DNA from 3 places in the Roseibium album genome. Region 2 is predicted to be linked to each of the others. Evidence: predicted binding sites of a transcription regulator. Region 2 holds the regulator's gene; each other region holds the start of a gene.

What was found. Region 2 encodes LexA, which represses DNA repair genes until DNA is damaged. Its sites were predicted from a motif close to TGTTCNNNNTGTGTTCNG; they were not measured.
Region 1: a site for LexA is predicted at 4,227-4,244, ahead of parE (DNA topoisomerase IV subunit B). Genes of this name have one in related genera too.
Region 3: a site for LexA is predicted at 4,254-4,271, ahead of ACO6TI_RS03815 (helicase-related protein). Genes of this name have one in related genera too.

Annotation. Positions count from the first base shown of each region.
Region 1 is NZ_OZ247583.1:4,461,464-4,471,598, reverse strand. Features, by position in the region: gene ACO6TI_RS20315 (deoxyguanosinetriphosphate triphosphohydrolase) at 1-939, opposite strand, end outside; gene erpA (iron-sulfur cluster insertion protein ErpA) at 1,095-1,436, shown strand; gene xth (exodeoxyribonuclease III) at 1,503-2,285, shown strand; gene ACO6TI_RS20300 (tetratricopeptide repeat protein) at 2,875-3,732, opposite strand; gene parE (DNA topoisomerase IV subunit B) at 4,324-6,369, shown strand; gene ACO6TI_RS20290 (DEAD/DEAH box helicase) at 6,866-8,308, shown strand; gene ACO6TI_RS20285 (GGDEF domain-containing protein) at 8,627-9,496, shown strand; gene tenA (thiaminase II) at 9,564-10,135, opposite strand, start outside.
Region 2 is NZ_OZ247583.1:4,769,456-4,779,590, forward strand. Features, by position in the region: gene ACO6TI_RS21770 (FadR/GntR family transcriptional regulator) at 1-73, shown strand, start outside; gene ACO6TI_RS21775 (alpha/beta hydrolase) at 96-905, opposite strand; gene ACO6TI_RS21780 (acyl-CoA synthetase) at 1,056-2,636, shown strand; gene ACO6TI_RS21785 (hypothetical protein) at 2,855-3,505, shown strand; gene ACO6TI_RS21790 (protoglobin domain-containing protein) at 3,767-5,107, shown strand; gene ACO6TI_RS21795 (LuxR family transcriptional regulator) at 5,458-6,213, opposite strand; gene lexA (transcriptional repressor LexA) at 7,010-7,720, shown strand; gene ACO6TI_RS21805 (ComEC/Rec2 family competence protein) at 7,813-10,020, opposite strand.
Region 3 is NZ_OZ247583.1:816,029-826,163, reverse strand. Features, by position in the region: gene fdxA (ferredoxin FdxA) at 1-250, opposite strand, end outside; gene ACO6TI_RS03820 (RNA-binding S4 domain-containing protein) at 473-838, opposite strand; gene ACO6TI_RS03815 (helicase-related protein) at 886-4,119, opposite strand; gene pyc (pyruvate carboxylase) at 4,914-8,354, shown strand; gene ACO6TI_RS03805 (cytochrome P460 family protein) at 8,547-9,143, shown strand; gene ACO6TI_RS03800 (DUF1254 domain-containing protein) at 9,291-10,135, shown strand, end outside.

The DNA of each region.
Region 1 (10,135 bases), 310 kb from region 2:
CTTTTCCGCAAGTGCCATTTCATCGGAAAACCCGACAAGACCCCTTCCGGCCATTCTGATATCGTTTGCAGATTTCGGATCAAGTTCGGATATGTTGCCGACGGCTTCCCTGATGACGTCCTCAACCATTCTTGTGATCGATCTGCGGACGATCTCGTGGATTCGCCTGCTTTCCTCCAACCCGGGATACTTTCTGTCAACATCTACCAGAATGTCGGCAAGAAACGGGACTTCGCGCATGTCTTCCACAGCGAAAAGACCCGCTCTCAATCCGTCATCCAGGTCATGAGCGTCATAGGCAATGTCGTCCGCGATTGCGGCCGCCTGAGCCTCGCTGCCCGGCCAGGTGTCCAGCAAGAGATCCTGCTTGTCTGCATATTCGCTGATCGCAAACGGCAGTCGGCCGCCCTTGAATTTTCCGATCGGGTTGCCGTCTGAATCAAGAAGAGGCCCATTGTGTTTGACAAGTCCCTCCAGAGTTTCCCAGGCCAGGTTCAATCCGTCGAATTCCGCGTAGCGTTGTTCGAGATGCGTGACAACGCGCAGGGACTGGGCATTGTGATCAAAACCATCAAAGGGCGCCATGCACTCGTGCATGACATCCTCGCCTTCATGTCCAAACGGGGTGTGACCGAGATCATGCGCAAGCGCCAAGCACTCTGCGAGGTCTTCGTCAAGGCGCAGCGCTCTTGCCAGCGACCGGGCGATCTGGGAGACCTCGATCGTGTGCGTCAGACGTGTACGGAAATGATCGCCCTCGTGATATACAAAGACCTGTGTCTTGTGCTTCAATCTTCTGAAGGCCGAGGAATGAATGATCCGGTCGCGGTCCCGTTGAAAGGGTGTCCGGGTAGGACTTTCGGTTTCCGGAAACAGGCGCCCTTTGCTCAGGCGCGGATTTTCGGCGTACACCGCCCGGGTCTGAGCTCCGAAGCCAATGTCAGTTTTAGTTGTCGATCCGTCGCCATTCACAGCATCTTCACCCAGTCTAACCGCGCCGCAGATTGACGCGGGCGACTTCAAAACTTACTTATCTGAATAAATCAGGTTTCACGCTCTTTGCCAGCAGCAAGAGCCTAGCGAGTCAGCAGAACATGACCGATACACCAGAAAATCGAGTAACAGTCAGCGAACGCGCTGCCAAGCGCATTGCCAAAATATTGTCGAACGAGGCCGAAGGCAGCATGCTCAGGGTCAGTGTAGAAGGTGGCGGCTGCTCCGGGCTTCAATACAAATACGACGTCGTCGACAGTAACGAAGACGACGATTTTGTCATTGAAAATCCAGGAGCGATCGTTCTGATCGATACGGTATCGCTTCAGTATATGGAAGGATCGGAGATTGACTTCGTCGACGATCTGATCGGACAGTCTTTTCAGATAAACAACCCCAACGCGGTCGCCGGGTGTGGCTGCGGCACCAGTTTTACCATTTGACCTGAGCGCACACGTGTTTCAAGGCCGGAGTCTCCGGCCTTTTTCTTACATGAGGCAAATCGAACGATGAGAATCGCGACCTGGAACATCAACGGCGTCAAGGCACGTATCGATACGGTTCTCGAGTGGTTGAAGGAAACGTCGCCGGATGTTGCCTGTCTTCAGGAAATCAAATCGGTCGACGAGAATTTTCCGCGACAGCCCTTCGAGGATCTCGGCTACAACGTCGAAACCCACGGTCAAAAGGGTTTCAACGGGGTCGCGCTGTTATCCAAGCAACCGCTCGAGGACGTCGAACGCAGGCTTCCCGGCGACGATGGTGACGAACAGGCGCGTTTCATCGAAGGAGCCGTTTCGAGCGACAAAGGTGTCATTCGCTTTGGATGTCTCTATCTTCCGAATGGCAATCCGCTCGGAAGTGAAAAATTTCCCTACAAGCTGGCCTGGATGGATCGTTTGATCCCACATGCCGAAAGGCGGCTTCGCGAAGAAAACGCCTATTTGCTCCTTGGCGATTACAATGTAATTCCGGATCCGATTGACGCAAAAAACGCGAAAAACTGGCTGGACGACGCGCTCTTTCAACCAGAGAGCAGACAACGTTTCAGAGCGCTGACGAACCTCGGTTTCACAGAAGCCGTGAGAGCGTGTACCGAAGCAGCGGAGACATATACTTTCTGGGACTATCAGGCTGGTGCCTGGCAGAAAAACAATGGCATCCGCATCGATCACATCCTGCTGTCACCGCAAGCCACGGATCTGATATCCGGATGCGGCATAGACAAGCATGTTCGCGGGTGGGAAAAGCCGTCCGACCATGTGCCGGTCTGGGTCGAGCTGGCAGCTTGAGCCCGGAAACTGCGCACGTTTGCATCTCGTCGATTTTCATCCCCGGAAACTCGTATACAACGACGCGGACCGGCGTCCTACTTGCGGTAAACCTTCTGCATGATATTGTTTGAGACCATGGGATAACGGTAGGCCATCTCCAGTCCGCACCGGCAAATAGCGGACAAAAGCACTATCCGGCGTCGCTCGTTGAGGCCGGAGCTTCTTATTTTTGCTGTTTTGTCAGAGCCTTAGCAGCAACGGCGTTTTTAGGCGGAGTATGTCTCGCTTCTGTTGCCAGTGCCCAAAGTATCTCGTGCACCTGTCGATACCAGGGTGAGGATTACGGTCTGGGCGAATCCATTTGCCTGAAAAGCCCGAATGGTTCGAAAATGGCGACATGCGCCATGGTGCTCAACAACACGTCCTGGCAACTCAGCAACGCCCCCTGCCCGCTGTCGCAGCTAAGTCCGGCTTCCGTAGAGCAGGTCGAAAATGCGACACCCCTGCCAGCTGGCGACAAAACAAAGCCAATGCCAGTCAGCCCGGGATAGGCCCAAGCCTTCATTTGGGGTTGTCGTTCTGTCTGTTCTATTGAAAAACGAAAACTCTACTGTGTCTTGAGTTTCTGCGCGGTAAGCATGTCAGGCCGGTTCTGTTCGATCCAGCCGTCGGCAAGCGAGCGGGCTCTCTCACGTACATGCTCTGGTGACACAGCAAAATATTGCTCATGCATGGTGTGGATCCAGTCGGCTTCCGAGCCCACAGCCTGTTCCCTGGCCACCGTCAACCACATCAGTCCACGCGCTTTCTTCTTTTCCGAAGACCCTATGTTGTAAAGAGTTTCACCGAGCCGTGCTTGTGCCCCGACATGCCCCTTGAGCGCCGCCAGATTGTACCAGCGCACGGCCATACGGCTGTTGTTGTCCTGATACATCTGACCCAGTTCATATTGCGCCTCCGCATCACCGAAGTAAGACGCGGCATGTGTGAAAATCTGACGCGCACGCGCTTCGTTTTTCGGAACAGTTCCGTCGATTCCATTGAGATAATACGTGCCGAGAGCAACAAGTGCACTGGAAACAAAGGGGGCATCTGGTGCGCTCGGGCTGTCGTCGCCATGCTCGCGGACAATCTGGCTGTAGTATTCGAACGCCCTCAGGTCGTCTTCCTGGACACCGTCGCCCTTGGAGTACATTTCTCCAAGTTTCCACGCTGCCATGGGCTGTCCGTTTTCAGCAGCATATTGCAAGGAATTAAGCGCTTCGACCTTGTTGCCCGAATAATACTGGCGAGCGCCCTCACGCAATGCTTCGGTAGGAGACAGATCCTGCGGTCCAATCGAAACGTTCGGTGCTGGCTGTCCGTCAAAAGCGGCGGCCGGTTCGGCGAGACCCAGAAACAGCAGAGAAGAGAACATGACTGTCCGCATTCCCGAGCCGCCCAGTCTCGAAACCTTCTTTCGCATACCTGTCACACAATTACGCACAGTACGATATTCACCGCTGTGCCGTTGGTCGTTGACGGCATTTATTGTTGTTCGCGCCTCGCGCATTTCCTGTCTCTTCATACCGTCGGCCACGACCTGACGGTTCTTTTTTTTCACGGTCTAACGTGGCCAATCAATTCGGCCTAAGTTGGGCCATTCTTGGTCCAATTAAGACCATTTGCGGGATTCTTCCTCTCGTGGCCGCTCGGCGATCAATGCATACATCAATCGCTGGACAACCGGACTTTAGCGTAACGGTTGCTGCTCAAACATGGCTGAACATGGGCAATATCTTCATTCAGCCCTTTCAAACGGGACTCTGTCTGCGAGTGTTGCCGAATTGGCACAATTCTCACACCGCCAGGGCATCCCTCCGCAGTAAATTCAACCACATCGAAGTTGATGATCAGTTTCCGGGTTGGAAGGTTCATCTGGTCTGTTGAAAACGTTGCCTTTATGGCAAAATCCTTTGCCGTTCTGCATTTGTCCTTCAAACTTGGTTATGATTCGGTGTAGGTACCAGCGCTGAACCTCTACAACAGAGCTACGAACCCATTCAGGCGAGACGGAATGAGCGCAAAAGACGATCTATTTGCTGGAAATGCGGCGATATCGGCACCTTTGAACGAGCCGCCGACAACACCTGCACCTCAAAAAGCGCGCCCGACATCACCTGTTTCGGTTCCGGATGACTATTCGGCCGCCGACATTGAAGTCCTAGAAGGCCTGGAGCCCGTTCGGCGGCGTCCGGGAATGTACATTGGCGGCACGGACGAAAAAGCCCTTCACCATCTGTTTGCCGAAGTAATCGATAACTCCATGGATGAGGCGGTCGCAGGGCATGCTACATGGATCGATGTTTCGCTTTCAAACGACGGATTCCTGACAATCGTCGACAATGGTCGTGGCATACCGGTTGATCCGCACCCCAAGTTCAAGGACAAGTCCGCGCTCGAAGTCATCATGACCACGCTGCACGCGGGCGGCAAATTCGACAGCAAGGTATACGAGACTTCCGGCGGATTGCACGGGGTCGGCGTGTCCGTCGTCAACGCCCTGTCCGAGGAGCTGGTCGTCGAGGTTGCCCGCAGCCGAAAACTATACCGGCAGACGTTCCGCAGAGGCCAACCACAAGGCCCTCTTGAGATGGTCGGCGACACGCAGAACCGACGTGGCACGCTGGTACGTTTCAGGCCTGATGATCAGATCTTCGGCAAGGGGGCAAGGTTCCTGCCTGCCCGTTTGCACAAGATGGCGCGCTCCAAGGCCTATCTTTTTGGCGGTGTCGAAATCCGCTGGCATTGTGCACCCGACATGATATCGGAAAAGGATCCGACACCGGCCGAGGCAGTGTTTCATTTTCCAGGTGGGCTGAAGGATTTTCTTTCCGAGCGCCTGACAAATGAACGCCGCGTCGTTGACGAGATTTTTGCCGGCCGTACCGACAAGACCGGCAAGCACGGTTCCGTCGAATGGGCCGTCAACTGGTTCGCTGGTGATGGCTTCGTCAATTCCTATTGCAATACCGTGCCGACACCGGAGGGTGGCACACACGAAGCGGGTTTCAGATATGCGCTGCTGCGCGGTCTCAAGGCATATGGCGAACTGACGAGCAACAAGAAGGCCAGCATCATTACGGGAGACGACGTGATGACGTCCGCCGGTGGAATGCTTTCGGTCTTTATTCGTGAACCCGAATTTGTCGGTCAGACCAAAGACAAACTTGCCTCGAACGAAGCCACCCGTGTGGCTGAAACCGCAGTGCGAGACGCATTCGACCACTGGCTTACAGCTTCGCCGAACCAGGCGAACAAATTGCTGGAATGGGTCATCGACCGAGCCGAGGATCGCCTGCGCCGGCGCCAGGAAAAAGACGTTGCGCGCAAAACGGCCGTCCGGAAACTTCGCCTTCCAGGAAAACTCGCGGATTGTTCTGCCAACCAGTCCGACGGCACGGAACTGTTCATCGTGGAGGGCGATTCGGCGGGCGGCTCAGCGAAGCAGGCGCGCAACCGCTCAAATCAGGCAATCCTGCCGCTGCGTGGAAAAATTCTGAATGTCGCCAATGCAGGCCGGGACAAGCTCGTCGCGAACCAGCAATTGGCGGATCTCATTCAGGCCCTCGGTTGCGGTACAAGATCGCAGTACCGGGAAACGGATCTGCGATACGAAAAGATCGTCATCATGACCGACGCGGACGTTGATGGTGCCCACATCGCGTCGCTTTTGATCACATTCTTTTACCGCGAAATGCCAGAGCTCATTCGAGGAGGCCATCTTTTTCTGGCGGTCCCTCCCCTTTACAGGCTCAGCCAGGGCGGCAAAACACTTTATGCCCGCGATGACGCGCACAAGGACGAGTTGCTCGAAACAGTTTTCAAGGGAAAATCAAAAGTCGAGATCGGCCGCTTCAAAGGCCTGGGCGAGATGTTACCGGCCCAGCTGAAGGAAACGACGATGGATCCGTCGAAACGCTCCATGTTGAAGGTCGATGTGGATGAGGCTGATATTGGCACAACGAACGATGCCGTTGAAAGACTGATGGGTAACAAACCGGAAGCGCGATTCCGGTTCATTCAGGAAAATGCGGAATTCGCGGATGATCTTGACATCTAGATTCAACAAAAGCCGTGTATGACTTTGCTCAGCCGTGAAAAAAGATCTCACGCATTCAATCTTTCAGGATACCAAACTGGTAACCCGGGAAGCCGTACATTTGGAATGCCGGCATGGCAGACATCTGATTTGATGGCACCACAGCGCAGTTACGTTAGGTAAAGCATCATGCAAATCCAGCGTAAGTAACCGTCACTCTCAGATTTTCTGTCGGCACATGAGGTCACAGGTACAGAAGTCCGGCAACTCATTTGGAATGTCACTTTGGATCTTACTGAGTCATGTTGTGCCCTTCAGCATCACTCCTGGAAGTGCTTTGACGCTGCAATATTAACTGAGATCGCAATTCTAGCGCGGAATTACTCGATTTTCTTGACATTTTACCTCTTCGGCGCATTGACACTGGGGCACATGAATGTAGTGTGTGCGCACGTTGGCACCAATGGTTTCCTAAGTGTCGCCGTCTAACAATCACAACATCCGGGCAAAACGCTCTATGTCATTTGATACTCTCGGTCTTAGCGAGAAGGTCCTCGCTGCAGTTGATGCGGCAGGTTATAAGGAACCCACAGCCATTCAGGCAGGAGCGATCCCGCAGGTTCTGGAACGGCGGGATATTCTCGGCATCGCGCAAACAGGCACAGGCAAAACTGCCAGTTTCACGCTGCCCATGCTGACTCTTCTGGAAAAGGGCCGCGCCCGTGCGCGCATGCCCCGGACACTCATCCTGGAGCCGACCCGTGAACTCGCGGCGCAGGTTGAAGAAAATTTCGAAAGATACGGCACAAATCACAAGCTGAATGTCGCATTGCTCATCGGCGGTGTTTCCTTTGCGGATCAAGACCGGAAACTCGATCGCGGCACAGACGTCCTGATTGCGACGCCCGGCCGTCTTCTGGATCATTTTGAACGCGGCAAATTGCTGCTTCAGGGCGTAGAGATCCTCGTTATCGACGAAGCCGACCGTATGCTGGATATGGGTTTCATCCCGGACATCGAGCGGATCTGCAAGTTGATCCCGTTCACGCGCCAGACATTGTTCTTTTCGGCAACCATGCCGCCGGAAATCCAGCGTCTCACAGACACGTTCCTGCAGAACCCGGCACGGATCGAAGTCGCGCCGACAGCTACGACAGCCGAAAACGTCAGCCAGCACCTCAAGGCATCTCCTTCAAAGGATTACGAGAAGCGCGCAGCGTTGCGCGATCTCCTTGAAGGCGCTGAAGACCTCCAGAACGCAATTGTCTTTTGCAATCGCAAGCGCGATGTTTCGACGCTGTTCCGCTCTCTTGAACGCCACGAATACAATGTCGGCGCACTCCATGGAGATATGGATCAGCGCACACGCATGATGATGCTGGACAATTTCCGCAAGGGGAATATCAAGCTTCTTGTCGCAAGTGATGTTGCCGCACGTGGCCTGGACATCCCGGAAGTGAGCCACGTTTTCAACTTTGATGTTCCGATCAACGCCGAAGACTATGTGCACAGGATCGGTCGTACCGGCCGTGCCGGACGCAGCGGTGCTGCATACACGCTTGTTACTGGCGAAGACAAAAAATACCTGGAAGCGATCGAAACTCTCATCAAACAGTCCATTGAGTGGCTGGGTGAGCCGATCGACTTTGAAGCGGCCGCGAAAGAACGCAAGGCAAGACGCAAAGGCGGCAAAAGCGCCAAGAGCGAGTCGAGCAACGATAATGACGCGCCGCAGGCAAAAACCTCCGGACGTCGCCGTTCGCAATCCAAACAACGTGAAACCGTATCCGAACCCAGCCAGGAGCAACAGGACGCCTTGACCCCAGCATCTGTTTCTGAACTTCCGCAAAAGGCAGTCAACAAAAAGCCCAAAAGCGGGAAGCATGAACCGGCTTTCGGTGCTGGCGTTCACATCCCGGCATTCCTGCTGCGGGAACCTCGCCCAAAAAAAGCATCGTAACGTAACTTTTAATGCGGGATATGTCTTAAGCTTAACCGCTCCTTAAAACTTCCAGTCGAGTTTGGGACCTAGATCTTGCGGCCGTGTGGGGCGGATTCGCAAGGCTAAGGTGAGAGAAGTTTTATGTCGGAAGAAGACGACCATAAGAGGACCATCCAATATGGTGAGTCCGCAATCAGCTATATAAAAAAGAACACATTACCTGCTTACCCGCGTTCTTACGAACTTTGGTACACCTATTCTGCTGGATATAATCAGGGCCTGAACCGCGCCGTAAATGATACGATAAAGGACAAAGGCCGCATCAGCACTGACGAAATGCTGAACCTTTATGGACGGTTTCTGTCTCCGACACGTCTCGGCGACCGGCTTGACGAAGTAGGCTCAAGAGTTTCCAGGGAAGTCGAGGAGCTGATCGACTCGCTGAAACTCAGTGCAGATGCAACTTCGGATTACGGCAGTGCGCTTGAGCAGGCGGGAGAAAAGATCAAGGGTGTCGCCGATCCAAAGAAACTTCAGCTTTATGTAACTCACCTTGTCAAATCCACACAAAATGCAGTTGCATCCAACCGGAAACTAGAAAGCCAGTTGCTGGAGTCCAAAAAGCATATCGAGAATTTGCAGTCTTCGCTCGAAGCCATTCGTTACGAGTCCTTGACCGACGAGCTAACGACACTCAACAACCGAAAACACTTCGAAGTCTCGCTTGAAAAGATTATTGAACAGTCCAAGGAAAGCGGTCGAGGTTTTGCCTTGCTGATGACTGACATCGACCACTTCAAGAAATTCAACGACACCTACGGCCACCAGACGGGCGATCAGGTGCTTCGTCTCGTCGCGCTCGCAGTCAAGCAAAACATCAAAACACAAGACGTTGCCTGCCGATATGGTGGTGAGGAATTTTCAATCATCTTGCCGCAATCCGAACTGGAGGAAGCTGCGGAAATCGGCGAACGGATACGCTCGGCAGTCATGTCCAAGGAACTGGTCAAACGCTCAACCGGTGAGAACCTCGGTCGCGTGACGATCTCGGTTGGAATCGCAACGTTCGACACATTGGACACAGGGCACTCTATCGTATCCCGTGCCGACGAAGCACTTTATGCCGCCAAGAACGCGGGCCGTAACCTGGTCAAGACGGAAATAGATCTGCAAAGGTCCGGTGATAGCGAAGAAAATGTAGCTTAGCCTGCAAACTGAGATGGTCCGGTCAGAGCTACATTCGTGAAATGGCTCGTCCGGCTTTCCGCCACTCTCATTGCGTTGCGTTCAGTCCCATTTGCCAGAAATCACTCTCCAGACGACACGCCTTTTCAAACAGCGACAAGACGCGTGGGTACCGGGCGGTTGTCAGGACCTGTTCACCGGTTGTATCAAACCAGGCCTCAAAACCATCTGCCAGGCCCTGGTACCCCTCCCCGGCATACTCCTGGATCCACCGTTGATACGGGTTTTCAGGAACGTCGTTCCCGGCCAATTGAAGGCGTTTACCGATTTCGGCGTAGCCAAGAACGCAAGGTGCAAGCGCGGCCTGGAGATCCAGCAAGTCTCCTGACATACCGGCATCGAGAACAAAGCGCGTATAAGCCATTGTCGGTGTATCTTCCGAAGCGAGTTCAATTTCCTCCCGTCGCATCCCCCAGCGTCCGCAGATTTCGATGTGAAGCTCGAGTTCAACGTCAAGGATGGCTTTCACACCCTCCAGCGAGTGACGCATATCGGAGATTGCCGGACTTTTGTAAATGCCAAGCGCATATGCCCGGGCGAACTGGATCAGGAACAAGTAGTCCTGGACAAGGTAGTGTTTGAAACATTCGAGCGGCAATT
Region 2 (10,135 bases):
GGCCCGTGCCAAGATGCGCAACATGCTGATGTTGAATCAGGCAATCGCCGACAGGATAACAGCCGATACCTAGCGCGTTGGGTCGAAAACTGCGTTCACTCCCCGACCAATACGCTCATCAGTTCGCTCTCGGCGATTTGCAAGTCGTCAATAACATCAAAATGATGTTTTCCCGGTTCCTCGTGGTACATGACATCCGGCCAGGTCTGCGACAACAGGCGCGACTGCCGAACGAATTCCGGCCGCTCCAGCGAACCGACCCACGCAGTCACGCTGCAGTTCTTCTTCGGCTTTTTAAGCGCGGCACTTTCGGCAACCGCGTCATCTTCAGACAATCCAAACGAGAGGTTCATCTTTGTCTTTCTGAGCGGACGCAGATCGTGAAGACCACTGATCGAGACAACGGACTCAATCCGGTTGAGGACGGCATCGGAAAGCGGAGTATCGTCACAGACCATCCGGGTCACCAGATGCCCCCCGGCAGAATGGCCTGTCAGCCTTATCGGGCCGTTGACACGTTCCCCCGCAAGACAAATTGCAGAACCGATCTGTCGTGTGATGTCACTGATCCTCACGTCCGGTGAAAGGTCATAGCTGGGAAGGCAGACTGTCCAGCCATGTGCCAGTGCACCGCTTGCGTATTTCGACCAGTAGCTCTTGTCGAACTTCAGCCAGAACCCACCGTGGACGAAAACCACGAGCCCCTTGGAGGCTTGTGTGGGAAAGAAAAGGTCGAACTTCTGCCGGCTCGATCTTCCATAACCGATATCCAATTCCTTTGAGGCCCAGTTTTTTCTGAACGCGGCAGCACCGTCAGCCCATCTGGGCAGGAAATCTTCAGCTCCCTCGATATGTGCTGCATTCGCGTAAGCGTCGTCCCAATCGGTAACCAGGTTATCCGTCATCAAGAAGCCTCGGCAAGGAAGTGGTTTTCCAAACATGTTTCATAAAGTGCGGGCGTTTAGAAATGCGGTGCAACGGGATGGCTTGTCAAATAATGCATGAGCGGCCTAACGTCCCTGAACGGCAATCAGGAACAAGGGAATGACACTCGGATGACGGAACGCTGTTCCAATCGCGTAACCAATCTGGCGCACTACCTGACCAGAAACGCTGCCCGCTGGCCGGATCGACCGGCAATCATCTGGGAAGACCGGACATGGACCTGGAAGGATCTGGACCGTCGGGTCTCGGCACTTTGCCATTCGCTGCAGGAAGAATTTGAGGTCACGAAAGGTGATCGAATTCTCGTTCAGGCGCAAAATTCCAATCAGATGACCGAAATCATGCTCGCAGCCTTTCGATTGGGTGCGGTTTGGGTCCCTTGCAATTTTCGTCAAGCGCCCGGAGAAACGGCATTTGCCAGCGGGAAAGCACGCGCAAAAGTCTTTGTCTGTGACGCCGAATTCAAGGACCAGGCCAAGGCTGTGCAGGACGCACAGCCGGCTCTTTCCGGAACTGTCACTATCGGCGCGTCAACATTTGGCAGCTCTTATGAGGAGCTCATCGATCGTTTCTCCGGGAACCGGTTCAAGGACATTTCCGTCGACTATGACGACCCGTGCTGGCTGTTCTTTACATCCGGATCCACCGGCAGACCCAAGGCCGTTGTCCTGACCCACGGTCAGATCGGTTTCGTAACCGTGAACTATCTTGCAGACCTGCTTCCCGGTAGCAGCGAATTGGACGCTTCACTCGTCATTGCACCTCTTTCGCATGGCGCAGGGCTGCAACAGATCGCGCAATTGCCTGTCGGGTCCGCTCATGTCCTGATGCCGGGTGGAGGGTTCAGTCCGTCAAAAGCATTTGAATTGATAGAAAAGCATCGGATTTCCAACATGTTCACGGTTCCGACAATCGTGAAACGCCTGGTCGACGACCCGGCTGTCGACCGCTACGACCATTCCAGCCTGCGCCAAGTCATTTATGCCGGTGCACCAATGTACCGGGAAGACCAGAAACAGGCACTGAACAAACTCGGCGCCGTTCTGGTTCAGTATTATGGCCTTGGCGAAGTGACCGGAAACATCACTGTTTTGCGGGCGCAGGACCACTGCGCCGATGATGTGCCGCATGCACGAAGCGGAACATGCGGAACAGAGAGAACAGGGATCGAAATCAGTATTCAGGATGAGCAAGGAACAATCCTTCCGCCCGGCGAAACGGGAGAAGTCTGTGTCATCGGCGCGGCGGTGTGTTCCGGTTACCTGGAAGATGAGGCCGCGAACGCAAAGTCCTTTCGAGACGGCTGGTTTCGTACAGGTGACCTGGGCCACATGGACGAACAGCGGTATCTCTATCTGACCGGACGCGCTTCGGACATGTACATTTCCGGAGGATCCAACGTTTATCCGAAGGAAATCGAGGAAGTTCTGCTCACTCATCACGGTGTTTCGGAGGTTGCGATAATTGGAATTCCCGACCCACAATGGGGCGAAGTCGGGTTGGCGGTCTGTGTCGCGAATGTCGAACTGCAAACTCTGGAGGCTGAACTTGCCGAGTTTCTGACCGGCAAGGTCGCCCGCTACAAGATGCCGGCCAGGTATCTCTTTGTCGACGCGATGCCGACCAGTGCATACGGCAAAGTTACCAAGAAGCTCGTCCGGGAGCATTTGACCGAACAGGGGCTGATATGAGGCGCCCTGCACCGAAAAAACTGAGTGACATACAACATCCCGGCCCCAGATGCCCGGACAGGTTACCCTACAGATTGGGCAGGGCGGACAAGGTTTCGTTTAAACCTCCCGAAAACGTCCCTCTCTTGAGAGCCATATCGGATTGGATTGAAACAAGGGACTTTCATTCAGCCGTTCTGGATCTTTCCGGACTGTCACTCGAATCATTTCGATATGTGATGCCTGACCGGGCGGTCGATAGCAGACATGCAGCCTGGTACAGCGATACCAGATCATCTGAAGGTGCGAGACTGAAAGAAGCAGTCGCAATCGTCGGACGAAAGGAAGGTGACTGGTTCGCTCATATTCACGCCTTTTGGAATGATGGTGGCGTTGGTCACCTCGGTCATCTTTTGCCGGACAGTCTGATACTCAAAAAAAGTACGGAAATCAGCGGCTACGGCATCACAGGCGCCGCCTTTGTTGCAGCGCCCGACCCTGAAACTGAGTTTACGCTTTTCAGGGTCAGGGGCGTTGAGGGTAGCGAAGAGGAAATCGTTCCGAACGCGCTCATTTCAACGTTGGCTCCATTCGAAGACCTGACTGTGAGTATCCTGAAACTGGCTGAAAACCTGAACACAAGATCCATAGAAGTTCTCGGCCTTGGCAGTCTCGCCGGAGCGGCTTTTGAGGACGCAGCGCCCATGAAGGGTTTGATTTCAGAAATATTGCTTCAACCGACATGCAGAGTACAAGCCGACAACAAGTGCACAATCCCGATACGCTGTGTTGACCTGGATGGACGGCTTCATCAGGGGAAATTGCAGGCAGGCGAAGCTCCGACACTTGTGACCTGCGAACTCCTATTGATTGAAAGCAAGCAAAATTGAAATGGCAGTCCGCCAAGTAATATACGTAATGCAATCACATGAAATTTACCCACTTACTGCACATACGCATACGAATCAACCAATCAGAGTAAGTATTACAACGTAGCAATTGTAAGTTTTAACAGGAAGAAACTTACGACCTTTTCTTTACTGAAAGACCTGATTGTTCCCTGATCATCGTCAGCATCGAAATCATTCCAGCTTCAAACTGGAAATGTGTGGCTTGCAGTCGGCGTATGTCACAAGATTGGGATTGTCAGTATGACGCGGGATGTTGAAGTTTTTGATTGTCGCCTACGCTTTGCGCAAGTGGACGAAACTGTCATTTTGGGGCTCCAGTCTCTTTGGCCGGTCATCGAAAATGACCTTGATTGCATACTGACCGATTTCTACGATCATCTGCTGCAGTATTCAGAATTGGCGACAATGATCGGAGAGCAGCAAGGCAGGCTGGAAACCGCCCAGAAAGCCCATTGGGAAAAGCTGTTTTTACAAGGCTTTGATGATGACTATGTAGCCAGTATCAACCGGATCGGCCGCGTACATAGCCGGATCGGTCTGGAACCCAGATGGTACATCGCAGGGTACAAATTCGTTCTCGTCAGGCTACAGGATCTGATCGTCAGGAAGTTCCGTTTCTCGCCCGGCAAACTGTCCCGCGCGCTGTCTCATGTAACGACAGCCGTGCTGCTGGATCTGGACATGGCCATCTCGACCTATCAGGCGATTCTCATGGAGGCACAGGAAACCAGAACACGCGAACTCGATGATGCCATCGAGACATTCCAGGCGTCGGTCGAGGACCCCTTGGCAAATATCGGCATCAGAGCCGGTACGGTCGCTCAGGACGCGGGGCAGCTCCTGCAGGTCTGCGGATCCGCGAAATCCGAAACCGGATCAGCAACAGCTATATCGGAGGAAATCGGTATCAACGTCCAGACAGTAGCCTCTGCGACGGAAGAACTTTCTGCTTCAATACTGGAGATATCCAAGCAGGTGACCGGTGCCTCGCAAATCGCAAACCAGGCGCGCACGAATGCCGAGAGCACAAGTGGGGAAGTGGAAAGTCTCTCCGGGGCTGCCCAGAAAATTGGAGACGTGATTGGGCTTATTCAGGCAATTGCAGAACAAACCAATCTGTTGGCACTCAATGCAACCATTGAGGCTGCAAGAGCCGGTGACGCAGGAAAAGGGTTTGCGGTCGTCGCTGCGGAGGTAAAGGAACTCGCGACACAGACGTCCAGGGCAACCGAAGAAATCAGCCACCAGGTAGCGGAAATTCAGGGCGCCACAACAAACGCGGTCTCCTCGATCGGAACTATCGCCAATGTTGTTAGACAACTCGACGAAATGACGGCGTCAATTGCTGCCGCGGTCGAAGAACAAGGTGCGGCAACTGGCGAAATCTCAGCAAGCGTACAAACCGTTGCCGACGGCACGAACGTTCTTACAGGAAACATTTCCGGTGTCCTTCAGGCGATCGATTCCGCAGACGATACAAGCAACACCTTTTTGACAGCCGCACAGGAGATGGAACAGAGCGTCGAGACGATATCGTCGGAGATAACTGGCTTCTTCAACTCGGTCAGACAAATCCGCTGACGCCCGACCGACGGGAACGTATCGCACTGATCCTGATTGATAGCATCTGACATATCACTCCACAGACAGCAGCCAACTGTTCACGAAACTATGTGTCCGCAAATGAACACAGAAATGAAATACACTATCGAAAAAGTAATATTTTATGATTTCTCTGAAACATCAAATAGAATCAGAAATCAATCATGTTTAATCGAAAAATTTTTACAATGTAATTCTGAGGAGTTTAGCTAAAAATATATTTGTCATCTGTTTGAATATCTCCGTTTGGGCGAAGTAAATACCGGCGCTGCAAATCGGGTTGCAAATTTCGAGAGGGGTCACGGCAATCCTGCGCACATCGCAGCAAACTATCGCAGATTGATGTTTGCATGAGAAATCAGCCCCAACTCGTACGCAATCGCAATCATCTGAGCTTTGTTTTGAGCGTGCAGCTTTCTGCTGAGCGATGCGAGGTAGCCTGCGACCGTTGATTCGGCAACACCCAGGATAACTGCACATTCGGCGGAGGTTTTGCCCCTTGCAGACCACACCAGGCACTCCATTTCCCTGGCACTGAGGACAGTTTTGTCTCCAAGTTCGCTGATCAGCGCATACAAGCGGGAAAACGCGTAGAGGCCCATCATGTGCAACAGCGCACCTTCGCTGGGGGAAGGTATTGAACGTGTCCCGGAAAACCCTATCGCTCCTCGCCTTCCGGTCTTGTCGTGACAAGGAACGTAAAAATGGCGCGGCATTTTATGCTCCAGGAACAGGCTGATGGTGGCACTTTGCTCGTCCATTGGCCGCTGAACGCCCCCTTCTTCAAGGTCCACCACGATCGGGGTATGTTTCCTTCGCAATCCGTCGATGATTGGACTGTTTTCCAGCAGACCCAAACGATCATATTGGGCAACCAGGCTCCGTGGCCAATTGGATGCAATGAAGCTGGGGCGAATAAATTTCTCGGTAACCTGAGGAACGTTCAGTGCAACGTAATGATCAAACTGAAATTCCTGAGCGATCAGTTTCAATTTCCTGTAAAGCTCGGACGGGGTTTGCAATTCGTTTATCGACGAATAGAAATCGACAACAGATTCGAGTTGCGAATGAGTTGCTTCGGTCAATTACATACCCCACCCTGTCGAAGCTACCGATATTCCCAAGTATTTAATCGAGAAGTCGACGTCAGCAATCGATCTGTTCCTCGAATTTCGGCTTCGCCTGTTATTGAGGGAGTTCAAATACCAGATTAAGTTCGAATTCCTGCAAACGAATCGTCGCAGTGCAATTCAATTGCAACCGATAATTAGTGCAGCTGCCTTGAACGACAAGAACCTCCAGTCCACATCCCCGAACATTCCGCGAAAACGGGCGCTTCGACACCTGCAGAGTTGCAACCGATTGCAACAGGCCGTCCTGAAGACACTTCAATTGGACTGTCGCAAATAACCACGATGCAAACATCGGCACGCCCGAAAATCATCTGCTGGGAATCGCCTTTCGGGAATTGCCTGCGGACCAATCATCCACGAAAACAAATAACTTGAATCGAATTAATCGAGTTCGGTTAAGTTGACTGGCGCCACGTCCAACTTGGTCGCCTGACGACAACATTTGGCACCAGAAAATTCGTTCTCCCATTTGTTGCGACACCCGAAACCCGGCAATGCGAAATGACCTTCCGCGCATACCAAAACAGTCCGCAACACATTCAAAAAACACCTGAATCCAATTGAGACTGAAGTTGGGACCCAGTGCCAAAAGACCCGATGCCGCAAAATGTTGCCGGAGAGTTCAAGTCGGCTACGGTCGGACCGGAATAGAACAGTAAGAGAACATTTACCCTTGCAGAACACAATGGGAACAGGTAGATTGTTCTTGATTTGTACCAGCCCGTTCTTGTGGTCAGGGGAAGCCGACATGCTCACGCGCAAGCAGTATGAACTGCTCATGTTCATTCATGAAAGACTGAAGGAAACCGGTGTTCCACCCTCTTTCGATGAGATGAAGGACGCACTGGATCTTCGATCGAAATCCGGAATTCATCGGCTGATCACTGCACTTGAAGAGCGTGGCTTTATCAGACGGTTACCGAACCGGGCGCGGGCGATGGAAGTTGTTCGGCTGCCGGACTCGATTGCTCCGGGCCTTGGAACACCCAGACCCCGCGGGAGTTTTTCACCGGAGGTTATTGAGGGGTCACTGGGGAAATCCGAGCCGGCGCGCACCGCGCCTGCCCCCGAAGTTGCCGCGACCGAAATTCCCGTTATGGGTCGAATTGCGGCCGGTGTTCCGATCGAGGCCATTCAGACACACAGCCATACGATTACTGTCCCTCAGGAACTCCTTGGAAAAGGGGAACACTACGCATTGGAAGTGCGCGGTGATTCCATGATCGAGGCGGGTATTCTAGACGGCGACACCGTGCTCATCAGGCGAACGGACAGTGCCGACAGTGGTGACATTGTTGTGGCGCTGGTCGACGAAGAAGAAGCCACTTTGAAGCGGTTGCGCAAGAAAGGTGCCTCGATCGCTCTTGAAGCAGCCAATCCCGCATACGAAACCCGTATTTTCGGACCTGGTAGAGTTCGCGTGCAAGGTCGCCTGGTTGCGCTGTTTCGTCAGTATTGACACCCCTGTCCGGTCACATCGGCTCTCGTTGAAGCCGGAAACGGCATTCTAAAACTGGATCGCAGTGCGGTGGCGTGCAGGGTTGCACGTCGTCATTGCAATTCGGCGCGCGTCACACCCCCTCGCTCGTGCCATGGTCGTGGCGCTGCAGCGATTGCATATCGAATCTTGGTGACGTGGATTGCGTTGGCAATCTCGGTGTCATCATAAGTGGCTGGAGTATCTGGAGAGGAATTGATCTCGGGGAGAACCTCCGCGCTCAACCAGAGCGAGACTGCACCCCTGCCCTGCCTTGTGCCGCCGTCGATAACCAGCCTTGCCCCGCATGTCGCTGGCACGATTAGATCGCTTACGATCAGATCGGCATACCTGCAATCCAGCGCAAGTGCTTTCTGCGATTTGGGCATTGCTATCAGAAGCGGTGCGGGAGGACTTTCCAGCTCCTCGTCTCCGCCTACAGCTGTATATGCCTTGATGACACACCCATCCGGATCGCATGTCTTTTGGGGCGATTTCATCTTGTGCGACATGATTTCGTGCGCTGGAACACCTTCGGTCTGATACCAGACATCAACCAGGAACGTTCGCCTTCCGCCGAGCCAATTCAGATCTCCGTTGATGTCCCTCGCCGATATCCTTGTTCCGGTGGCAGCAATTTGAACATCAGGGGGCTGAGAAAACAGAACCAGAATCAACCCGACTGTGAACGGTACCAATGCGCATGATCGCCACCATCCCCGCAGTAGCAGACAGGCAAAAAGTGCGATCGAAAAGGCAAACGCCTCGAATGCAGTCAAGCGTCCGATTGCGCCGGCGCCTCCGTCAAGTTCGGCAACGAAGGCCGCGATCTTGAGCAAGAGAGTGATCCCCAGGGACATGGCCGCAAGAGGAAGGGATGCCAGGCCGAAAGGCATCATTATCATTGCGAGAACACCCATCGGCATCACCAGCAAAGTGAATACCGGCATGCCGAGAAGATTGCCCAGCATGCCGAGAGGCGCTACCCGGCCAAAATGATATGCGGCGATGATGCCTGTTGCCAGGCCGGCAACAAGCGCGGTGATGACGAGGCCGGCCATCCAGTTTGAAATGGTGGACCCGACACGGCCTGGCAGGTTTTGCTGACGCCGGTTTTTCCCGGCAAAAGGCTCGCGGCGATCGCGCCACGTTTCGTAAACAGCTACGAGGCAAATGACCGCGGCAAAAGACATCTGGAAACCGGGGGAAAACAGTCTCTCCGGGGCAAGCAGCAGCAACAGCAAACCGGCAAGCGCGACGCTACGCAGAGTTAACCCCCTGCGTCCGACGAGGATCCCCAGAAACACAAGCGTGATCATCAGGAACGAGCGCTGTGTCGCGACAGAAGCACCTGATACGGCCAGATAGAAAATAGCCGCCAGAAGAGCTGCAACGGCTGCAAACTTGTGAATTGGCCAACGCAGGGTCAACGGCGGCAGAAGAGCAAGAAGAAACAGAACAGCGGCATATGCACCACCGGCGAACAGCGCCATGTGAAGTCCAGATATCGCCAGGATATGGGCCAAGCCCGCCGCTCGCAGGTTTTCCTCCTGGGTCTCGTCAATCCCGCTGCGGTCTCCCACAAGCAGGGCAACAACAAGAGCAGTCTCCTGGTCTGCGGGCAGATGTGTCGCTATCCTGTCAGCAATCCGTTGACGTAAGACCTGAATCAGAACATCGGCCTTTTGCCAGACAGGCATTTCGCCATCTGAAAGCAACTGCGGCGCTCCAAAACTGAACCCGGTAGCGCCAATCTGCAAAAAGAACGCACGAAAGGAAAAATCATACCCGCCAGGCAGGACTGGACCTGACGGCGGGAAAAGACGTGCGCGTAATCGCACTCTGTTTCCGGAATTTGCCAGCGTTGCAGCAGGAACGCTGACACGCACTTTCGCCGGAAAGACAATATCCTCAATCGGGCGATCATTGATCGTTTCAACGGCGAGAACCAATCGGACACTGTTGGCTCGCTCCAATCGTTCAAGGACACGGCCGGTCAGGGAAACGTTCATTTCTTCGCCAAGACGCGGAGCGCTGACATAGGCTGTTCGAAGAGTAGCGCAGGTAAGCCCGGCCCAGAAGGCAACGCCCAGAAGGATCAGCGGATTTAGTCTGTCGCGGTATCCTCGCCAGACCGAAAACAGCACGCACACCAGAAGCGTAAGCACAAGAAAAGGCCAGAAAGGTTCCACCGGCAGCAAAACGTAACCTGCAATCCCGGCAGCAAACGAAAAGCAGATCCAAAGCAGCGCCTGATTTTCCCAGTGACTGACCGTAAACAAATCCGACTGCTGTTTGTTGAAATTCGAAAAGAAACGCCACACAGACTTCCGGGGCGTCCTTCGCCGATCACTTCCGCTGCCGCGGTCAGTTTCTATTTCAAATTGGGAATCGTCA
Region 3 (10,135 bases), 3.0 Mb from region 2:
TCTTCTCGGTAATGTTCGGCCATTTTTCCGAGTATTCCGCGTTTATCTCGATCCACTTCTCGAGGCCCGGTTCCGTGTCCGGTAGAATGGCTTCTGCCGGACACTCCGGTTCGCAGACACCGCAGTCGATACATTCATCCGGATTGATGACGAGAAAATTTTCGCCTTCATAGAAGCAATCCACCGGGCAGACTTCAACACAGTCCGTGTATTTGCATTTGATGCAATTGTCTGTGACGACGTAGGTCATCGGTATCCTCGCTGCGTGCCGGCGCGAATTTTCGTGGCTGTTGCGCCCCTCATTCGCCCGGCGGTCGTTTGCGTGCGGCACTTGCCTTTCGTGCGCACGAATTCATCCATAGATCGGTGTTGGGTATCGTTTTTGCTTGGCACACGCAAGCGCACAGGTTGACGCAATCCTTGCCGACAATAGAAAGTTATTCCGTTTTATCTTCAAATACCGGATTCAGCATCAACTTTCACTGCGAAACGCGTCCATCTTGCGCCGGTCGCGCTTGGTCGGCCGCCCGGCACCGGCCTCCCGTTGTCCAGGTGGCGGTGGTGGCGATTCCTTTTTGGGCGGCAGCGGAGGTGAAAGGTCTTCGTAGAGTTTGCGGGCTTCCTCGAACGGACCGCGCCGAGATCCGAGCCCGGCAATCTTCAGAACCAGAACCCTTCGTTCCAACGCGATGGTCAGCACGTCACCGATCCTGACGGTTTTGCTCGCGGATGAAATCTTGTCCCTGTTGATCCGTACGTGGCCGGTTGTCGCCAGTTTCTGGGCAAGGGACCGGGATTTGGTGACCCTGGCGTACCAGAGCCACTTGTCGATGCGCAGACTGCCACCGTCTGTTTCAGCGGCAGCTTGTGTGCGACCGGGGGAAATTACTTCTTGTCCTTGTTATCCATATCCGCCTTGAGGGCCATGAGAGCGGCAAATGGCGAATTCGGATCGATCGGTTTGTCCTTTGGCGGATTGTTGCGGCGGTTTCCGCCGTCAGATCCCCTGTTACCACCCTGATGGCCGCTCCGATTGCGGTTCGGTCCACCCTTTCCGCCACCTCCCTTGCCGTGGCGTTTTTCACCATGACCTCCTTTGGGACCATGTCCCTGGCCCTTGCGGTTGTCACCGCGCCGCTGATCCTGACGTCCACGTGGTCTCCGGTCCTGACGGCCCGGGCGCCAGATCTCGATCGTAACCGTTTCCATGTCGGCAGGTTCTGCTGCAGGCTCATCGGACGACGCGGCAATCGTGGCCTCGGAAGGGGCGGCTTCTGCGCCTTCAGTTTCTTCCTTACCGGTGTTGTCACCTGCCGGAGCAGAGGGCGCCGCGTCTTCGACGGGCTCCGTCGCTGCAATGGCGGGTGCCTCTTCCACAATGGTATCGCCGGTGGCACCTTCCGTCGGCATTGCCGCCGCTGTGTCGGAATTGACAGTTTCAGCAACACTCACAAGTTCTTCGGAGGAAGGCTCCGCATTCATTTCAACAGGTGTCGTATCGTCGGTTGAAGAGGTGGTTTCTTCGCCTGTCGCCCCGGTATCTGCTGCCAATTCTTCCGTGGCAGATGTGCTTTCACCCTTCGCTTCCGGTTCGACTGCAAGTGTTTCCGCAGCTTGGGAAGCGTCTGGTTTTGCGGTCACCGGACGTTGTATTTCCCTGCTTTCGACCCGATAACCAAGCGACTTCAAAACAGCGGAGAAATCGTCACCGGCGCAACCCAGCAAAGACGTCATGGCGACGGTCACCATGAAACCGCCGCCCTGTTCGATCGCACCTTCCGGCGGGCTAACTTCAGCATCCAGAGGCTTCCACGCGATCAACGGCCGGATCAGGTCGGCAAGACGCTCCAGTATGTCGACGCGGACGGCCCGGGGTCCGCACACACGGAAACCGACAACCTTGTACAGTGCCTTGTCGATGGTCTCATCAACCGGAATAGACGTTCGTCCGGACGCAGACAATTGCGGCAGTTCGGTCATGCCGTTCATATCCAGCGAACCGTGCTTCAAGGCCCAGAGCTGAGCAAGAAGCTGGCTTGGTGCCGGCTTCAAAAGAGCAGGAACAAAAATCGTATAGGCACCGAAACGGACGCCATGCTTGCGCAGCGACGCACGCATGTCCTGATCAAGCTGGCGAATTTCGTCAGCGGCGTCCTGGCGTTCGAGAATGCCGAGCCCCTCGACTATGCGAAAAGCAATGCCGCGGGCGAGCCCCTCGAGTCCTTCGCCGGATTTCAGGTCGACCAGCGGTTTCAGAAGTGTGTCGATCTGGGCTTTCACCCAAAGCTCAAGCCGGTTCTGCACGGTATCGCGCGCCGGTCCGGTCAGGTGCTCGTCTGCAAGCAGCAATGCTGTCGGTGTCAGCACGTCTTCGCCGGCGACCAGTTTGGCAACCGGTTCACCACGCCAACGGATCGCGGCTTCCGATGTCAGCACGAAATCGCTGTTTTCCGATTTGCCGAGTTTCTCGGCCCGGGATTCGATTTCGGTGGTCAGGGCCTTTTGTGCAGCGGCACGAACGGTCTTTCCGTCCGGGCCTTCAGCTGCCGCATCGGGTGCAAACCGGAAGCCAAGCAAATTTCCGATGTGCTGACCTTCTACGAGCACATCGCCACTCGAGGTAATTTCTGCTTCCAGCATTGCGTTCTCTCTCAAACGTCGCATCAATACACTAGTCCGCCGGTCCACGAAACGTTGCGTCAAGCGCTCGTGAAGGGCGTCTGATAGTTTGTCTTCAATGTTGCTCGTTTCACCCTGCCAGTGGGCCGGATCGGCCAGCCAGTCGGGGCGATTGGCAACATATGTCCAGGTCCGGATATGAGCAATCCGGTTGGCGAGAGTGTCGATATCACCATCTGTGCGGTCTGCGAAGGCCAATTGACGCGTGAACCAGTCATCCGCGATGCAGTTGTCCTGCATCAGATGGGTGTAAATGGTGTCCAGAAGCTCTGCATGGTTGGCCGGGGCGATCTTGCGATAGTCCGGCACCTGACACACATCCCATAACAATTCGATCGCTTTTTCACCCTTTGCCATGCCGGAAATTGCGGTGTCACGCAATAAAAGTTCAAGAGCGGTCACGTCATCACCCGTCGGTGCACGGGCGAGTCCTTGTTCCTGAGGCACCGTATCGAGGCTTTGCCGCAATGTGCGCACAGATGAAAAATCCAGCGAACTGTTGCGCCATTGCAGCACTTTCAGGCTGTCGAAGTGGTGGCTTTCAATCTGTTCGACAAGATTGTCGTCCAGCGGATCCACACGGCCGGTCACGCCGAAGGTCCCATCCTTTGTGTGCCGGCCCGCCCGTCCGGCAATCTGTCCCATTTCCGATGGAGTCAGCTGACGGTACTGGTAGCCGTCGTATTTGCGATTTCCGGCGAAGGCAATGTGCTGTACGTCGAGGTTGAGACCCATGCCAATCGCGTCGGTTGCAACGAGATGGTCGACGTCACCGTTCTGGAACAGTTCAACCTGGGCGTTGCGCGTGCGCGGGCTAAGCGAGCCAAGCACGACGGCGGCGCCACCGCGCTGTCGCCGGATCAATTCCGCAATCGAATAGACTTCATCTGACGAAAAGGCGACCACGGCAGACCGCGCCGGCAAGCGCGACACTTTTTTCGACCCGGCATATTCCAGGACGGACATGCGCGGGCGCGTGACGACATTTATGCCCGGGAGCAGCCTTTCCAGCAGCGGACGCGCAGTTGCAGCACCCAGAAGAAGCGTTTCCGATTTGCCGCGAAGGTTCAGGATGCGGTCGGTGAAGACATGTCCGCGGTCAAGATTACCGGCCAGCTGCACCTCATCGATCGCCACGAACTCCGTATCGAGATCGAGCGGCATGGCTTCGACGGTGGAAACCCAGAAACGGGGTTTTTCCGGAATGATCTTTTCTTCGCCGGTGATCAAGGCAACCGAGTCCGAACCGGAACGTTCGACGATCCGTCCGTAAACCTCGCGCGCAAGCAGGCGCAAAGGCAGTCCAATCAGGCCGGATGACTGCGCGAGCATGCGCTCTATGGCGAGATGGGTCTTTCCGGTGTTGGTGGGGCCAAGGACAGCCGTGACGGTGCGGGACCTGGCCGACGGTGGCAGCGGCAACGTTTGTGGGCGTGACATGGAATTGGTTTTGATCGGCTTTCTTCGGGCTCTGCGCCTATATCTAGTGCCGCGTGTCTAGCACAGGCCGGACGACAATGTCGCCATTTCTTTTGGTGAAATTCTATCGAATCATAGCAAACAAAATTCTTGTGGAGAACGACTCCAGAACAAACCGAAACCGAATCGCGGACTCCGGACGATTCAGGATTTGTTCCCTACAAGATATGGTCCGTGCGCTGATTTGCCCCACGAAATCCTGAATCTGGTCAAAGACTTGAGTCGCATCGCAAACAGCGTGCGGAAATTCCAGGAAACTGTGTCAAGGATTAATTTAATCTGAATCGGGTACGTGGCGCCGTCAATGTGCCGGTTAATAAACGGACACAGCAAGAACGAAACCCGGACGAATCGCTGACTCCCGAATGTTTCCTGTCTGTTCTTACAATATATGGTGTGTGATGACTTGCCGGACGCTAGTCGAAAAGCGACAAATCCTGTTTGCCTGAATGGTCGGCGTCAACCGCATCCCTCACCTGTTTCAAATCGGGTCACGGGATTCACTCTGTTTTTGAGATGAGAAATCTCTGAATCAGCTCCGAATTTTTGCACTGCAAATTTTTTATAAGTCTAGTTACACTCGTAACTTTCGGCAATTCGCACGCGTTTTCCATGAGTTACCCGTGCAGGCGCAAAAATATTTTCCAAGTTTAGAAAAGGACACCCTTTCTGCCCCTTTTCAAGTGCCTTCGACCAAAGTAGAAATCTTGCGCAAAATCGGCCTTGCTTTTGCGAAAAATTAGGGGAATGGGCTTTTGGCAATAACAAAAATTCTCGTTGCGAACCGGTCTGAAATCGCGATCCGGGTATTTCGTGCCGCCAATGAGTTGGGTCTGAAGACCGTCGCGATCTATGCCGAACAGGACAAACTGGCGCTTCATCGCTTCAAGGCGGACGAGGCGTATCAGGTCGGCAAGGGGCTTGGTCCGATCGAAGCCTATCTTTCCATCGACGAAATCATCCGTGTTGCCAGGCTTGCCGGTGCAGATGCCATTCATCCAGGTTACGGCCTGCTCTCGGAAAGTCCCGAATTCGTGGATGCCTGTGATGCTGCAGGCATCACTTTCATCGGCCCGAGGTCCGACACGATGCGGCGTCTCGGCAACAAGGTCGCTGCAAGAAACCTGGCGATCGAGGCCGGTGTCCCGGTGATGCCGGCGACCGACCCGCTTCCGGACGATATTGGTGATATCAAGCGACAAGCGCTCGAAATCGGATATCCGGTGATGCTGAAAGCGTCCTGGGGTGGCGGTGGCCGGGGAATGCGCGTCATCCCGGACGAGGCGACGCTCGAAAAAGAAGTTCTGGCCGCCAAACGCGAAGCAATGGCCGCCTTTGGCAAGGACGAAATCTATCTTGAAAAACTCGTGCAGCAGGCGCGTCACGTCGAAGTTCAGATCCTGGGCGATGGCGAGAACGTCGTGCATCTGTTTGAGCGGGACTGCTCCATCCAGCGTCGTCACCAAAAAGTCGTCGAGCGTGCACCGGCACCTTATCTGGAAGAAGCGAAACGCCAGGAGCTCTGCGAATACGGTCTGAAAATCGGCCGTGCGGTGAACTACCGGGGTGCGGGAACGGTCGAATTCCTGATGGATGCCGACACGGGTGCCGTTTACTTCATCGAGGTGAACCCGCGAGTTCAGGTGGAGCACACGGTCACAGAGGAAGTGACCGGCATCGATATCGTGCAGGCGCAGATCCATATAGCGGAAGGTGCCAGGATCGGCACACCGGAAAGCGGCGTTCCGGCGCAGGAGAACATTCGCCTCAACGGTCATGCACTTCAGTGCCGGATCACCACGGAAGACCCGGAACAGAACTTCATTCCGGACTATGGCCGGATCACCGCATATCGCGGCGCGACGGGCTTCGGCATTCGCCTGGACGGCGGTACCGCCTATTCGGGCGCGGTGATCACACGGTTTTATGACCCGCTTCTGGAAAAGGTCACGGCCTGGGCGCCGACGGCGGAAGACGCGCGCAAGCGCATGGACCGCGCCTTGCGGGAGTTCCGGATCCGCGGCGTGGCGACAAACCTTGTCTTCCTGGAGAACATCATTGATCACGATGATTTCCGGGCAAATAAATACACCACCCGTTTCATCGACGAGACTCCTTCGCTTTTCGAACAGACCAAGCGTCAGGACCGGGCAACCAAGTTGTTGACATACATCGCGGACGTTTCGGTCAACGGACATCCAGAGACCAAAAACCGGGCGCGTCCGCCCAAGGATGTGGCGCCCCCGACCATTCCGGATTTCGGCGACGACAAGCCCTCCGGCACACGGCAACTTCTCGATGAACTCGGTCCCAAGGGGTTCGCGGACTGGATGAAAGGCCAGAAACGGGCACTGATCACAGACACCACGATGCGTGATGGTCATCAGTCGCTGCTGGCAACACGCATGCGGACCCATGATATCGTCAATGTCGCCGATGCCTATGCCGTCGGCCTTCCGACGCTGTTTTCACTGGAATGCTGGGGGGGAGCGACCTTCGACGTCGCAATGCGGTTCCTGACCGAAAGTCCGTGGGAGCGGCTGCATCTCATCCGCGAGAAAGCACCGAACATTCTCCTTCAGATGCTGCTGCGCGGCTCCAACGGCGTCGGTTACACGAATTACCCTGACAACACCGTCAAGTTTTTCGTCAAGCAAGCCGCGGAAAATGGAATTGACCTGTTCCGTGTCTTTGATTGCCTCAACTGGGTTGAAAACATGCGCGTTTCGATGGACGCGGTTCAGGAAGCGAACAAGCTTTGCGAAGGCGTGCTTTGTTACACGGGCGACATGCTCGACAGTGCGCGGCCAAAATACGACCTGAAATATTATGTCGGCCTTGCCAAGGAGCTGGAAGCGGCGGGTGCGCACATTCTCGGTATCAAGGACATGGCAGGCCTTCTCAAGCCGGAGGCGGCACGGGTCCTGATCAAGACCCTGAAGGACGAGACGGATCTGCCGATCCACTTCCACACCCATGATACTTCCGGAATTGCGGCTGCAACTATTCTCGCCGCGGTCGAAGCAGGGGCCGATGCCGTCGACGCCGCGATGGACGCGCTTTCCGGATTGACGTCACAGCCCTGTCTCGGATCGATCGTGGAGGCCTTGCGTGGAAGCGAGCGTGACACGGGGCTCGATGCCAAGACGATCCGTCAGATATCCTTCTACTGGGAGGCTGTTCGGACGCAGTATCGCGCATTCGAAAGTGATCTGCGATTTGGTGCTTCGGAAGTGTACCTGCACGAAATGCCGGGCGGTCAATTCACCAACCTGAAAGAGCAGGCAAGATCGCTGGGGCTCGAAACCCGCTGGCATGAAGTTGCGCAGGCCTATGCAGACGTCAACATGATGTTTGGGGACATCGTCAAGGTGACACCGTCCTCAAAGGTGGTCGGCGACATGGCATTGATGATGGTCAGCCAGGGGCTTTCCGTCGAAGAAGTCGAGGATCCGGACAAGGATGTCGCCTTCCCGGACAGTGTCGTCAAGATGCTTCACGGCGATCTCGGCCAGTCGCCGGGTGGCTGGCCGGCCGCGTTGCAGGAAAAGGTGCTCAAGGGAAGTGCGCCCATCTCCGTTCGTCCGGGGTCGCTGCTGGAAGACGCCGATCTTGACGCGGAACGCAAGACTGCAGCGGCCGCGACGGGAGGTGATATCAACGACACGGATCTTGCGGCCTACCTGATGTACCCGAAGGTCTTTACCGATTTCGACAAGGCACAGCAGCAATACGGACCGACTTCGGTCCTGCCGACGCCGGTCTATTTTTACGGGCTGGAAGCAGGCCAAGAGGTTTTTGTCGATCTTGAGGCCGGCAAGACACTGGTCGTGCGGTGTCAGGCGATCGGGGAAACGGATGAAAAGGGCGAGAAGAAAGTATTCTTCGAGCTCAACGGGCAGCCACGTAATGTCAAGGTCCCGGACCGCGCTCACGGCGCAACCGGTGCCGCCGCGATGCGCAAGGCCGAAGACGGAAACGCCGCGCATGTCGGAGCGCCGATGCCGGGTGTCATTTCCACGGTTGCCATTGCGACCGGGCAGGACGTCAAGGCCGGTGACGTTCTCGTCTCCATCGAGGCCATGAAGATGGAAACAGCGCTTCATGCGGAGCGAGACGGTAAAGTCAAAGAAGTGCTGGTCACTCCTGGCGCTCAAATTGACGCAAAAGACCTTCTCGTGGTCTTCGAAAGCTGATCGAGAAAAGGTGAGCAGATCGCACATTGGTGCGATTTGCTTTCTAGTTACTTGTTATCAATTGCTAAAACAGTGCCGATCACGCCAAATCACGACTCATCACCATTCATGTGAGTTGTAAACATGCTCTCCAAAGCTTGAAGCTTCCGTGGCCACGTCTTTGAACAAAGGCGTAAGCTTAGGGAGAGAACAATGAGGAAGCTACCTGTTTGGCTGGGAGGTGCAATCGCATCCCTTGTTTTCACGACATCCGCTTATGCGGCTTGCGATGTAAACAAGCCGGGTTACGAGTTGACCGGCGATGAAGCCGAGGCGGTCTATGATTGTCTGAAGTCTGATCTGCAGGCCGGATACCAGAAGGGCTCGAAACGCTGGATACCGGAAGCGTTCGTGAAGGATTATCCGGGCTGGACCAAAGCAAGTGCATTTCCGGCAGCACCCGGCTTTCACGGTGGCAGGTTTCTGGTGACCTACGTGAATTCTATCGGTGCCGACGAGTATCTGAAGTACAAGCCGGAAAATGTTTCCATTCCGGCCGGAACTCAAATCGCCAAGGAATCCTTTGCGATCGATGACGACGGCAAGGTTACCAAGGGACCGCTGTTCCTCATGGAAAAGGTTGCGGCCGGAAAATCGCCCAAGACCGATGACTGGTACTACATGATGGTCGCGCCCAACGGATCGCCGCAAGCGGTCAACGTGTTCACCGCCTGCAGCGAGTGCCATCTTGAGAATTTCGGCGAGCAAGGCGGTCTTGGATATCCGGTAGAAGACGCCAGGATCAAATAGGCAGGGCCTGTTTCACGCAGTCGCAAGGGTGAGGCAAAGGATCTTGCCCTTGCAAGCTAACGTAGCGTTTTTATTGACTTCTGCGGGAAACTCTCCAGTCTCCGGGGTGAACACCTTTGTGTGTTCGCCTCGATCCGGGAGCCCGTCATGAAGAATTCCTTATTGTTTTTTACTGCGTTTGTTCTCCTTCAAGTCCAGTTTGGGCTGGCGTCTGAAAACAAAGTCGACCTTCCGAACTACAATACGCCGATCCCGGAAGACATCCTGACCCCGGATGAAGTGGAAACGCGCTTCGGTACCCTAAAATTCGTCGATGGACGACCGACACCCGAAACCAGTGCCCTGATGTTTGATACACTCGACTTCATGCGCGGTGTCGAGGTTTTTCTGAATTTCATACCCGCGACTTCCATAGAGGGTATCCGAAGAGGGATGGTCGAAGTCGGTGTCGATGCCGCAAACAAGTTTGCGGTGTTTGAGGATTTGATGGACTCAAATCCGTTGTTTCTGACCGGCAACACCGACACGGTCTATGGTTCGACCATTCTGGATCTGCAGCGCGACGGTCCGGTCGTCATCGAGATTCCGAAGGGTCAGGGGCCGACGACGGTCAATGATGCCTATTTCAGATTTGTTACCGACATGGGCGTGCCGGGCCCCGACAAGGGAGAGGGCGGGAAATACCTCATATTGCCGCCCGACTATGAGGGCGATCTTGCGCCGCCGGTCGGCGGATACAAGGCGGAGGTCGAGGGTGAAACCTACTTCGTTTCGAAATCGACCAGTTACATCAATTGGTTCATCGCCCGCGGGTTCCTTGTCGACGGCAAGACCGATGCGGCTGTCAAAGCCTATCGGACCGGCCTGAAGATCTACCCTCTTCGTGACAGATCCGCACCACCAGAGATGGAATTCATCAATGTTTCCAGGAAGGCGTTCAATACCATTCACGCCAATACGTTCGAGTTCTACAACGAACTGAATACGGTAAT